Linked DNA regions of Ramlibacter pinisoli. The protein of the gene in region 2 interacts with the protein of the main gene of each other region in a pairwise test. Links are inferred from orthologs where the notes say so. Each region holds a gene or a part of one and is shown on either strand. Other genes may lie near its edges.

Region 1 (4,318 bases), on a different replicon or contig from region 2:
GATGACGAAGCGGGCAACTGCCGGCAGTTCGCCATCCTGCTGAAGGACGCGGCCCGGGACGTCGGTGCGCGCTTCGAATTCAACACCGAGGTGCTGCCGCTGGACCCGGCCGCCCCGACGACCCTGACCGTGCGGCAGGGCGAGGCCAAGGGGCAGGCGCGGTTCGATGCCGTGGTCGTGTGCGGCGGCGTCGAATCGGTGGCCCTGCTGCGGCCGGTCGGCCTGCGGGTGCCGATCGCGCCGGTGTACGGCTATTCGATCAGCGCGCCCATCCGCGAGCCGCTGAACGCGCCGCGCAGCGCCCTCATGGACGAGCGCTACAAGGTGGCCATCACGCGCCTGGGGCAGCGCGTGCGGGTCGCCGGCAGCGCCGAGATCGGCGGGCGGCTGCGCCACAAGCGCGAGGCTTCGCTGCAGACGCTGTACAAGGTGCTGCACGACTGGTTCCCTGGCGCGGCGCAGCTGACCAACACCGGCGCCGCCGTGCAGGAATGGAAGGGCGCGCGCCCCATGCTGCCCGACGGCCCGCCGGTGCTCGGCGCCTCGGGTGTTCCGGGCATCTGGGTGAACATGGGCCACGGCTCCAGCGGCTGGGCCCTGGCCTGCGGCAGCGCCCGCGTCGTCGCCGACCTCATGGGCGGCAACGAACCACTGCTCGATCTCGAAGGGCTGGGCATCGAACGCCTGCGCGGCTGACGGCGCCGCACAATCGCGGCCATGCACCAGGTCGCTCCGGATCGGTCCTGGCCGCTGTTCGACGTCGCCGCCACGCGCCGCATCGAACAGGCGGCGCAGGCGGCGTTGCCGCCGTTCACGCTCATGCAGCGGGCCGGCCTGGCCACGGCCCGGCTGGCCCTCGCGATCGCGCCGCACGCCCGGCGCATCTGGATCGCCTGCGGGCCGGGCAACAACGGTGGCGACGGCCTGGAAGCCGCCACGCACCTGGCCGCATGGGGCAAGGAAGCCGTCGTCACTCTGGCCGGCGACCCTGCCGCATTGCCCGCGGATGCCAAGCGCGCGTGGGAACGCCTGCGCCAGGCCGGGCTTGACCTGGCACCCGCCCCTCCGCACGACTGCGACCTGTGCATCGACGCGCTGCTCGGGATCGGGGCCGCCAGGCCGCTGCAGGGCGGGCTGGCGGCAGCGGCGCAGGCGATGGCGGGTGTCGGCCGCCCCGTGCTCGCGATCGACGTGCCGAGCGGGCTGCATGCGGACACGGGCGCGGGTCTCGCCGTCCGTGCGACGCACACGCTGGCCCTGCTCACGCTCAAGCCCGGCCTGTTCACGGCCGGCGGCCGCGACGCGGCCGGCCAGGTCTGGTTCGACGACCTGGAGGTGCCGGCCGGCCCCGAGGCGCCGTGCGCCCTCCTCGCCGGCCCGCCACTGGCCCAGCCCCGGCTCCACGCGTCGCACAAGGGAAGCTACGGCGACGTCGCCGTCATCGGCGGTGCGCCGGGCATGGCGGGCGCGGCGTTGCTGGCCGCCAGCGCCGCCCTGCATGCCGGCGCCGGCCGGGTCTACCTCGCCCCGCTCGATCCGGCTGCCGCCCGGCTGGCGCCCGGCCTGCCGGAACTGATGCTGAGGGACTGGTCCTCGCTGCCGCTGCCGTCCCTCGCCGTCGCCTGCGGCTGCGGCGGGGGCACCGCGGTGGCGGACGTGTTGCCCCAGGTGCTGCCGCAAGCAGCATCGCTGGTGCTGGACGCCGACGCACTCAACGCCGTGGCCGCGCAGGCTGACCTGCAGGCGCTGCTGCGCGCGCGGTCACAACGTTCGCTGCCGACGGTGCTCACGCCGCATCCGCTCGAGGCGGCACGGCTGCTGGGGACGTCGACGCCGGCGGTGCAGGCCGACCGGCTGGCCGCCGCGCAGGCACTCGCCGCGCGCTACGCCTGCGTGGTGGTGCTGAAGGGATCGGGAACGGTGATCGCCGCGCCGGGGCAGCCGCCGGCCATCAACCCGACCGGCAGTGCCCGGCTGGCAACCGGCGGCACCGGCGACGTGCTCGCCGGCTGGATCGCGGCCCTGCTGGCGCACGGGCTGCCGGCGTTCGAGGCCGGGCAGGCGGCGGTGTTCCGCCACGGCCAGCTGGCCGACCGCTGGCCCGCCGGCGAGCCGCTGGTGGCGGGCGCCCTGGCGGCGCGCGCCGGCGGCTAGCCGCGGCCCACGAAGGGCATCTTCGTGGCCATCACCGTGTGGAACAGGACGTTGGCCTCGGGCGGCAGGTTGGCCATGTAGAGCACCGACTGGCCGACGATGTTGACGTCCATCATGGGCTCGGGCCGGATCTCGCCGTCGGCCTGCGGCACGCCCTTGGCCATGCGCGCCGCCATCTCGGTCACGGCGTTGCCGATGTCGATCTGGCCGACCGCGATGTCGTACTTGCGCCCATCGAGGGCCGCCGTCTTGGTCAGGCCCGTCACGCCATGCTTGGTCGCGGTGTAGGCGATGGAGCCCGGCCGCGGCGCGTGGGCGGAGATCGAGCCGTTGTTGATGATGCGTCCGCCGCGCGGCGACTGCGCCTTCATCACGCGGAAGGCCTGCTGGATGGTGTAGAACATCCCGCTGAGGTTGGTGTCGACCACCGCCTTCCACTTCTCGATCGGCAGGTCCTCGATGGCCGTGTTGGGTGCGTTGATGCCGGCGTTGTTGAACAACAGGTCGACGCGGCCCCAGGTCTTGACGACGGTGTCGAACAGGGCCTGCACCGATGCCGGGTCGGTGACGTCGGTCGGCACCGCCAGCGCATTGCTGCCGGCACCCGACTGCTCCACCACGCCCTGCAAGGCGTCCGGCCGCCGGCCGGCCAGCGCCACCCGCCAGCCTCCGCCCAGCAGCGCCAGCGCCGCCGCCTTGCCCACGCCGCTGCCGGCCCCCGTGACGATGGCCACCCGGCCCGTCTCGTTCTTGCTCATCTTGCCTCCTGGTGATTCCTGGTTCTCTCAGCGCCGCCCCTTGCGGCCCTTGGGCTTGTTGGCGGCGGCCTTCTTCACGGCCGCCGTCAACGACTTGATCGGCACGTGCTCGACGCCGCGCGGCGCCTTCTTGGCAGCGCGCTTGGCTCCGGCACCGCCGCCGGCGGGAACGCCCTTGTCGCGCATCGCGCGCGCTTCCAGGTCCTCGCCCTCGCGCACCAGCCGGAAGTCGATCTTGCGGCCGTCGAGGTCGACGCGGCTGACCTGCACGCGCACGCGCGAACCGATGGCGTAGCGGATGCCGGTGCGTTCGCCGCGCAGTTCCTGCCGTGCCTCGTCGAACTTGAAGTACTCGCCGCCGAGTTCGGTGATGTGCACCAGCCCCTCGACGTAGAGCTGGTCGAGCGTGACGAAGATGCCGAACGTGGTGGCGGCACTGACGACGCCGCTGTACTCCTCGCCGAGGTGCTCGCGCATGAACTTGCACTTGAGCCAGGCCTCGACGTCGCGGCTGGCCTCGTCGGCGCGGCGCTCGTTGGCGCTGCAATGCAGGCCGGCTGCCTCCCAGGCCTGGACTTCGCGGCTGGGCGGCGCCGGTGGCTTCTTCAGCTTGTGGCCGGGCGGCGCGACGCGGGTGGCCAGCCGCCGGGCCAGCTTCTCGTGTGCCTCGCCGGGCGTGGGCAGGGCCGGCAGGGTGTAGTGCGTGCGCGCAAGGATGGCCTTGATGACGCGGTGCACCAGCAGGTCCGGGTAGCGGCGGATCGGGCTGGTGAAGTGCGTGTAGGCATCGTACGCCAGGCCGAAGTGGCCGCTGTTGATCGGCGTGTAGATCGCCTGCTGCATCGACCGCAGCAGCATGGTGTGGATCTGCTGCGCGTCCGGCCTGTCCTTGGTCGCCTCGGCGATCTTCTGGAACTCGCCGGGCATCGGTTCGTCGCTGATGGTCAGCCCGACGCCCATGGCCTTGAGGTAGTTGCGCAGGATGTCCTTCTTCTCCGGCGTGGGCCCCTCGTGCACGCGGAACAGGCCGGGATGCTTGCTCTCCTGGATGAAGTCGGCCGAGCAGACGTTGGCCGCCAGCATCGCCTCCTCGATGAGGCGGTGCGCATCGTTGCGGGTGCGCGGCACGATCTTCTCGATGCGGCCGTTCTCGTCGCAGACGATCTGCGTCTCCGTGGTCTCGAAGTCGACCGCGCCGCGGACCTGGCGCGCCTTGAGCAGCGCGCGGTAGACGTCGTGCAGGTTGATCAGGTCGCCCACCCTGTCCTTGCGGCGCTGGGCTTCGGGGCCCCGGGTGTTGGCCAGAATGGCGGCGACTTCGGTGTACGTGAAGCGTGCGTGGCTCCACATCACGCCCGGGTAGAACTGGTAGGCCTGGATCTCGCCGGTGGCGGCGATCAGCATGT
Region 2 (5,025 bases):
CCGATCTGGTCGAGGAGGTCGGCCAGCACGCCGCTGCGCTTGCCGCCGCGCCAGCAGTAGACGAGCGGTTGCCATTCGCGCGACTTGTCCTGGACCTCGCGCTCGATGTGGCGCGCGATGTTGGCCGCGACCAGCCCGGCGCCGCGCTTGCGCGCCTCGAACGGGCTGACCTGCTTGTAGAGGGTGCCGACCAGCGCACGTTCCTCGTCGTTGAGCGAAGGCCAGTTGACCGCGCCCGGCAGCCGGTCCTCGGCGTACTCGGACTCGCTGCGCGCGTCGATCACCTGGCTGAACTCGGACAGCCGTTGCGCCGCTTCGGTGGCGGCAATGACGCGAACGGTCAAGGCTTGCGCTCCCCTGGCGGCATCGCCTTGCCCGTGTCGGCCTGGAGCAGCTTGCGCAACTCGGGCCAGACGTTCTCGAGGATGGTCGGCTGGGCCTGTTCGGTCGGGTGGATGCGGTCGGCCTGGAACAGCCGCTCGGCATCGGGCGCGTCGGCCACGCCCTTGAGCAGGAAGGGCACCACGGCAGCCTTGTGCCGCCGCGCCACCTGCTCGTACAGCGCAGCGAACCTGGCCCCGTAGTCGGCGCCGTAGTTGGGCGGCAGCTGGATGCCCACCAGCAGCACGCGGGCCCCGGCCTGTTGCGCCGCTTCGGTCATGCGCGAGAGGTTGTCCTCGGTCATGGCCAGCGGCAGCCCGCGCAGCGCGTCGTTGGCGCCCAGCTCGATCGCGACGTGGGTCGGCCGGTGCTGGGCCAGCAGGGGCGCCAGCCGCGAGCGGCCGCCCGACGTGGTGTCGCCGCTGATGCTGGCGTTGACGACCTTGACCGGCAGCTTCTGCTCGGCCAGCCGCTTCTCCAGCAGGGCCACCCAGCCGGTACCGCGGCGCAGGCCATACTCGGCGCTCAACGAATCACCGACGACCAGCAGCGTGGCCGGCTCGGCGGCGTGCAAGGCACCGGCCCCGAGGGCGGCTGCCAGCGTCACGATAAAGTCCCTGCGATCCACCTCATCCTTTCGTCCATGCCGGAATCCATCATCGCCGTCGACCACGTCCACAAGTCCGTGACCGACTCGACCGGCACCCTCGACATTCTCCGTGATATCGATTTTTCCCTGGCCCCGCGGGAAACCGCCGCCATCGTCGGCGCCTCGGGATCGGGCAAGAGCACGCTGCTGTCCATCGTGGCCGGCCTGGACACGCCCACGCGCGGCACGGTGCGGCTGGACGGCGAGGACCTGTTCGCCCTCGACGAGGACGACCGTGCCGCACTGCGGGCGCGGAAGGTCGGCTTCGTGTTCCAGAGCTTCCAGCTGCTGGGCAATCTCACGGCGCTGGAGAACGTGATGCTGCCGCTCGAGCTGGCCGGCCGCCGCGACGCCCGCCGGTCGGCCGGCGAGATGCTGTCGCGGGTGGGGCTCGCCGAGCGGTTCGGCCACTATCCCAAGGTGCTGTCGGGCGGCGAGCAGCAGCGCGTGGCGCTGGCCCGCGCCTTCGTCGTCGAGCCGGCGGTGCTGCTGGCCGACGAGCCCACCGGCAGCCTGGACTTCGCCACCGGCGAGACGGTGATGAACCTCATGTTCGAGCTGAACCGCGAGCGCGGCACCACGCTCGTGCTCGTCACCCACGACCGCGCCATCGCGGCGCGCTGCGAACGGCGCATCACGATCGAGGCGGGAACGGTCGTGGCCTGACGGCGGGAGCGCGAGCGGGAACGGAATCGGGAGCGGGCGCGGACACCGGTACCCAGAAAGCGCAAAAAGAGAAGGAGACGACGCGGAAGACGTCCAAGGAGGGAGGGAGTGCTGCGAACGGCAACCCCCACTTCGTCGTCGTTCTGCGTCCCACTGCGTTCCTTCTGCGCCTCCTGCGGACGGAAGTCCCCTTTCTTCCTCCCATCGATAATCGTCCCATGTCCACCGCCAAAGTCCTCTTCGGGTTCCACGCCGTCGGCGTGCGCCTGAAGACCGCGCCCCAGTCCGTCGTCGAGGTCTACTACGAGGTGGCGCGCAAGGACGCGAGGATGCGGCAGTTCCTCGAGCGGGCACGGGAAGCCGGCGTGCGGCTGATCGAAGCCGACGCGCTGCGCATCGCCAAGCTGGCCGGCAGCCACGGCCACCAGGGGGTGGCGGCACGGGTCGAGCCGCTGCCGGCCGCGCGTTCGCTGGACGACCTGCTCGATACCGTCGAAGGTCCGCCCTTGCTGCTGGTGCTGGACGGCGTGACCGACCCGCACAACCTGGGTGCCTGCCTGCGCGTGGCCGACGGCGCCGGCGCCCATGCCGTCATCGCACCGAAGGACCATGCCGTCGGCCTGAACGCCACCGTCGCCAAGGTGGCGAGCGGCGCGGCCGAGACGGTGCCGTACTTCATGGTCACCAACCTGGCACGCACGCTGGGCGAGCTGAAGGAGCGCGACATCTGGTGCATCGGCACCAGCGACGATGCGCCACGCACCGTGTTCCAGGCCGACCTGAAGGCGCCCGTGGCGCTGGTCTTGGGCGCCGAGGGGCCGGGCATGCGGCAGCTCACGCGCAAGACCTGCGACGAGCTGGTGTCCATCCCGATGCGCGGCGCCGTCGAGAGCCTGAACGTGTCGGTGGCCAGCGGCATCTGCCTGTACGAGGCCTTGCGCCAGCGGACATGAGCCTCGCCGACGTCCGGGAGTGGGTGCGCGGGGCGACCTCCATCGCCGTGCTCACCGGCGCCGGCGTGAGCCAGGAGTCGGGCGTGCCGACCTTCCGCGATGCCCAGACCGGCCTGTGGGCACGTTTCCGGCCCGAGGACCTGGCCACCGAGCAGGCCTTCCGGGCCGACCCGGGGATGGTCTGGGACTGGTACGTGATGCGCCGGGCGATGGTGGCGCGGGTCGAACCGAATGCCGGCCACCGGGCGCTCGCCCGCTTCCAGCAGGCCCGTCCAGGGCGGCTGGCCCTCATCACCCAGAACGTCGACGGCCTGCACCAGCGCGCAGGCAGCACGGGCGTGCTCGCGCTGCACGGCACCCTGCAGGACGATCGTTGGCTCGATCGCCCCAGGCCCTGCTGCACCGCCTTGCCGCCGCAGGAAGGCCGGCCGCCGCGCTGCGGCCGGTGCGGCAACCTGCGCCGGCCGGCGGTGGTGTGGTTCGGCGAACTGCTGCCGGCCGAGGTGCTCGCGGCCGCCGAACAGGCGGCCCGCAGTTGCGACCTGATGCTGGTGGCCGGCACCAGCGGCGTGGTCTACCCGGCGGCGGGCCTGGCGCGCACCGCCGCGGAGCGGGCGCGCATGGTGGTGGTAAACCCCGGGCCGAGCGACCTCGACGATGCGGCGCACGCGGTGCTGCGCGGCACGTCGGCGACGCTGTTGCCGCAACTGCTGGAGGATGGCGCATGAAGACCAAGACGACGATGGCCCTGCTGGGCGCGGCGCTGCTGTTGGCGGCCTGCACGCAGGAGCAGCAGAACAAGCTGGGGCGCGACATCCAGAACTGGACCGGCACCAACGGCGTGCTCGAGGTCTACGCGGGCGACAAGCTCGTGCGGCGCTTCCTGCGGGTCGACAAGCTGTCGACCGCGCTGGGCACCGACGACAACGCGGCGCGGGCCTACCGCTTCGGCTACGGCGTGCTGGACGAGAACCTGAACTTCGTCGTCGACCCGGGCGAGAAGAAGGTCTACTTCGAGGTCGGCGAGCACGCCAACTACCTGTTCTTCGAGAACCCGCACTGAGCCGCGGCGGCGCTCACAGCACGCCGAACCATCCCAGCAGGGCACCCGCGCCCAGCATCCACAGCAGGTGGATGCGGGTGCGCCACACCAGCAGCGCGGTGACGGCCGCCAGCAGCCACAGGCGCCAGTCGGCCAGCTTCGGCTCGGTGCCGGTTGCCAGCACCCAGCCGGTGGCGATCAGCAGCGCGATGACGATGGGCGCCATCCCCTGCTTGAAGGCCCGCACGGCGCGCAGCTCGCGGTTGCGGTGGCCCCATTGCGACGCCAGGTAGGTGATGGTGCCGCTGGGCACGAGGATGCCCACCATGGCCAGCAGCAGGCCCAGGCAGGCGGTGGCCGTGCCGCCGGCATTCAGCCCGACGTTCCAGCCTAGCAGGGCCACGAACAGCACGTTGGGGCCGGGCGCCGCCTGGGCGATGGCGACCGAGGCGCTGAACTGCGGGTCGGAGAGCCACGACTTCTCCTGGACCAGGAAGCGGTGCATGTCGGGCGCGGTGGTGATCGCGCCGCCCACCGACAGCACGGACAGCAGCAGGTAGTGCAGCAGCAGCGACAGCCAATCGGCCGGGGTCATGACGATGCTCATTGCGGCTGCCCCAGCTTGCGCCACGTGAGCCAGCACGCCACCGTGCCCAGGCTCAGGAGCACCCAGGCGAGCGGCCAGCGCAGCAGCGCGATGCCGGCGAAGCTCGCCGCGCCCAGCAGGGCGCAGGCCGGCGCACCGAGCGGGTGCCTGCGCAGCGCCGTGAACAGCTTCAGCCCCGTGGCCGTGATCAGGCCGGACGCGACGGCGCCCATGCCGCGCAGCGCGGCAGCCAGGTGCGGGTTGCCGGCGAAGCGTGAATGGAGCAGGGCCAGCGTCAGCACCACCAGCAGGGGGGCGGCCAGCATGCCCGCCAGGGCCGCGAGCGCGCCGCGCAGCCCGAAGTAGCGGCCGCCGATCATCAGCGACAGGTTGACGACGTTGGGCCCCGGCATGATCTGCGCCACGGCCCAGTCCTCCACGAACTCCTCGCGCGTCAGCCAGCGCTTGCGGTCGACCAGTTCGCGCTGCACGACGGCCAGCACGCCGCCGAAGCCCTGGAGGGCCAGCAGGGTGAACGAGACGAAGAGGTCGGCCTCGGAGGCCGGTCGCGGCCGGGGCGGTTCGGCGGCAGCGGGTGCTGCAGGCAGGGAGCTCATGGGCGCGGATTATCGGCGCGCCGCGTGGCAAGCCCGAGACCGGCGGCCACCAGCACCAGTGCCGGCCAGGTCGCGGTGGCCGGCCGTTCGCCCAGCGCCAGCCAGCCGAGCACCGAAGCCGTGAGCGGATT

Evidence for each region. The genes of interacting proteins can lie anywhere in the genome.
Region 1: the proteins of rlmB (region 2) and GON04_RS17580 interact in binary tests that used the Escherichia coli proteins (3 or more experiments, as listed by UniProt). The link is inferred for Ramlibacter pinisoli from one-to-one orthologs.

The regions. Positions count from the first base shown.
Region 1 is NZ_WSEL01000009.1:643,634-647,951, forward strand. What follows is about bases 64-2,935. They hold GON04_RS17580 (NAD(P)H-hydrate dehydratase), read left to right. Parts: upstream 64-717; coding sequence 718-2,154; downstream 2,155-2,935. Other genes in these bases: GON04_RS17575 (D-amino acid dehydrogenase), read left to right, coding at 64-696; GON04_RS17585 (SDR family oxidoreductase), read right to left, coding at 2,151-2,912. Also shown: more of GON04_RS17575, read left to right, coding at 1-63; rnr (ribonuclease R), read right to left, coding at 2,940-4,318. UniProt on the Escherichia coli protein: Bifunctional enzyme that catalyzes the epimerization of the S- and R-forms of NAD(P)HX and the dehydration of the S-form of NAD(P)HX at the expense of ADP, which is converted to AMP.
Region 2 is NZ_WSEL01000003.1:109,992-115,016, reverse strand. What follows is about bases 975-3,781. They hold rlmB (23S rRNA (guanosine(2251)-2'-O)-methyltransferase RlmB), read left to right. Parts: upstream 975-1,914; coding sequence 1,915-2,649; downstream 2,650-3,781. Other genes in these bases: GON04_RS01700 (chromate transporter), read right to left, coding at 3,726-3,781; GON04_RS01705 (hypothetical protein), read left to right, coding at 3,374-3,712; GON04_RS01710 (SIR2 family NAD-dependent protein deacylase), read left to right, coding at 2,646-3,377; GON04_RS01720 (ABC transporter ATP-binding protein), read left to right, coding at 1,025-1,696; GON04_RS01725 (arylesterase), read right to left, coding at 975-1,009. Outside these bases: tRNA 2-selenouridine(34) synthase MnmH, read right to left, coding at 1-344; more of GON04_RS01725, read right to left, coding at 341-974; more of GON04_RS01700, read right to left, coding at 3,782-4,286; GON04_RS01695 (chromate transporter), read right to left, coding at 4,295-4,894; GON04_RS01690 (DMT family transporter), read right to left, coding at 4,891-5,025. UniProt on the Escherichia coli protein: Specifically methylates the ribose of guanosine 2251 in 23S rRNA.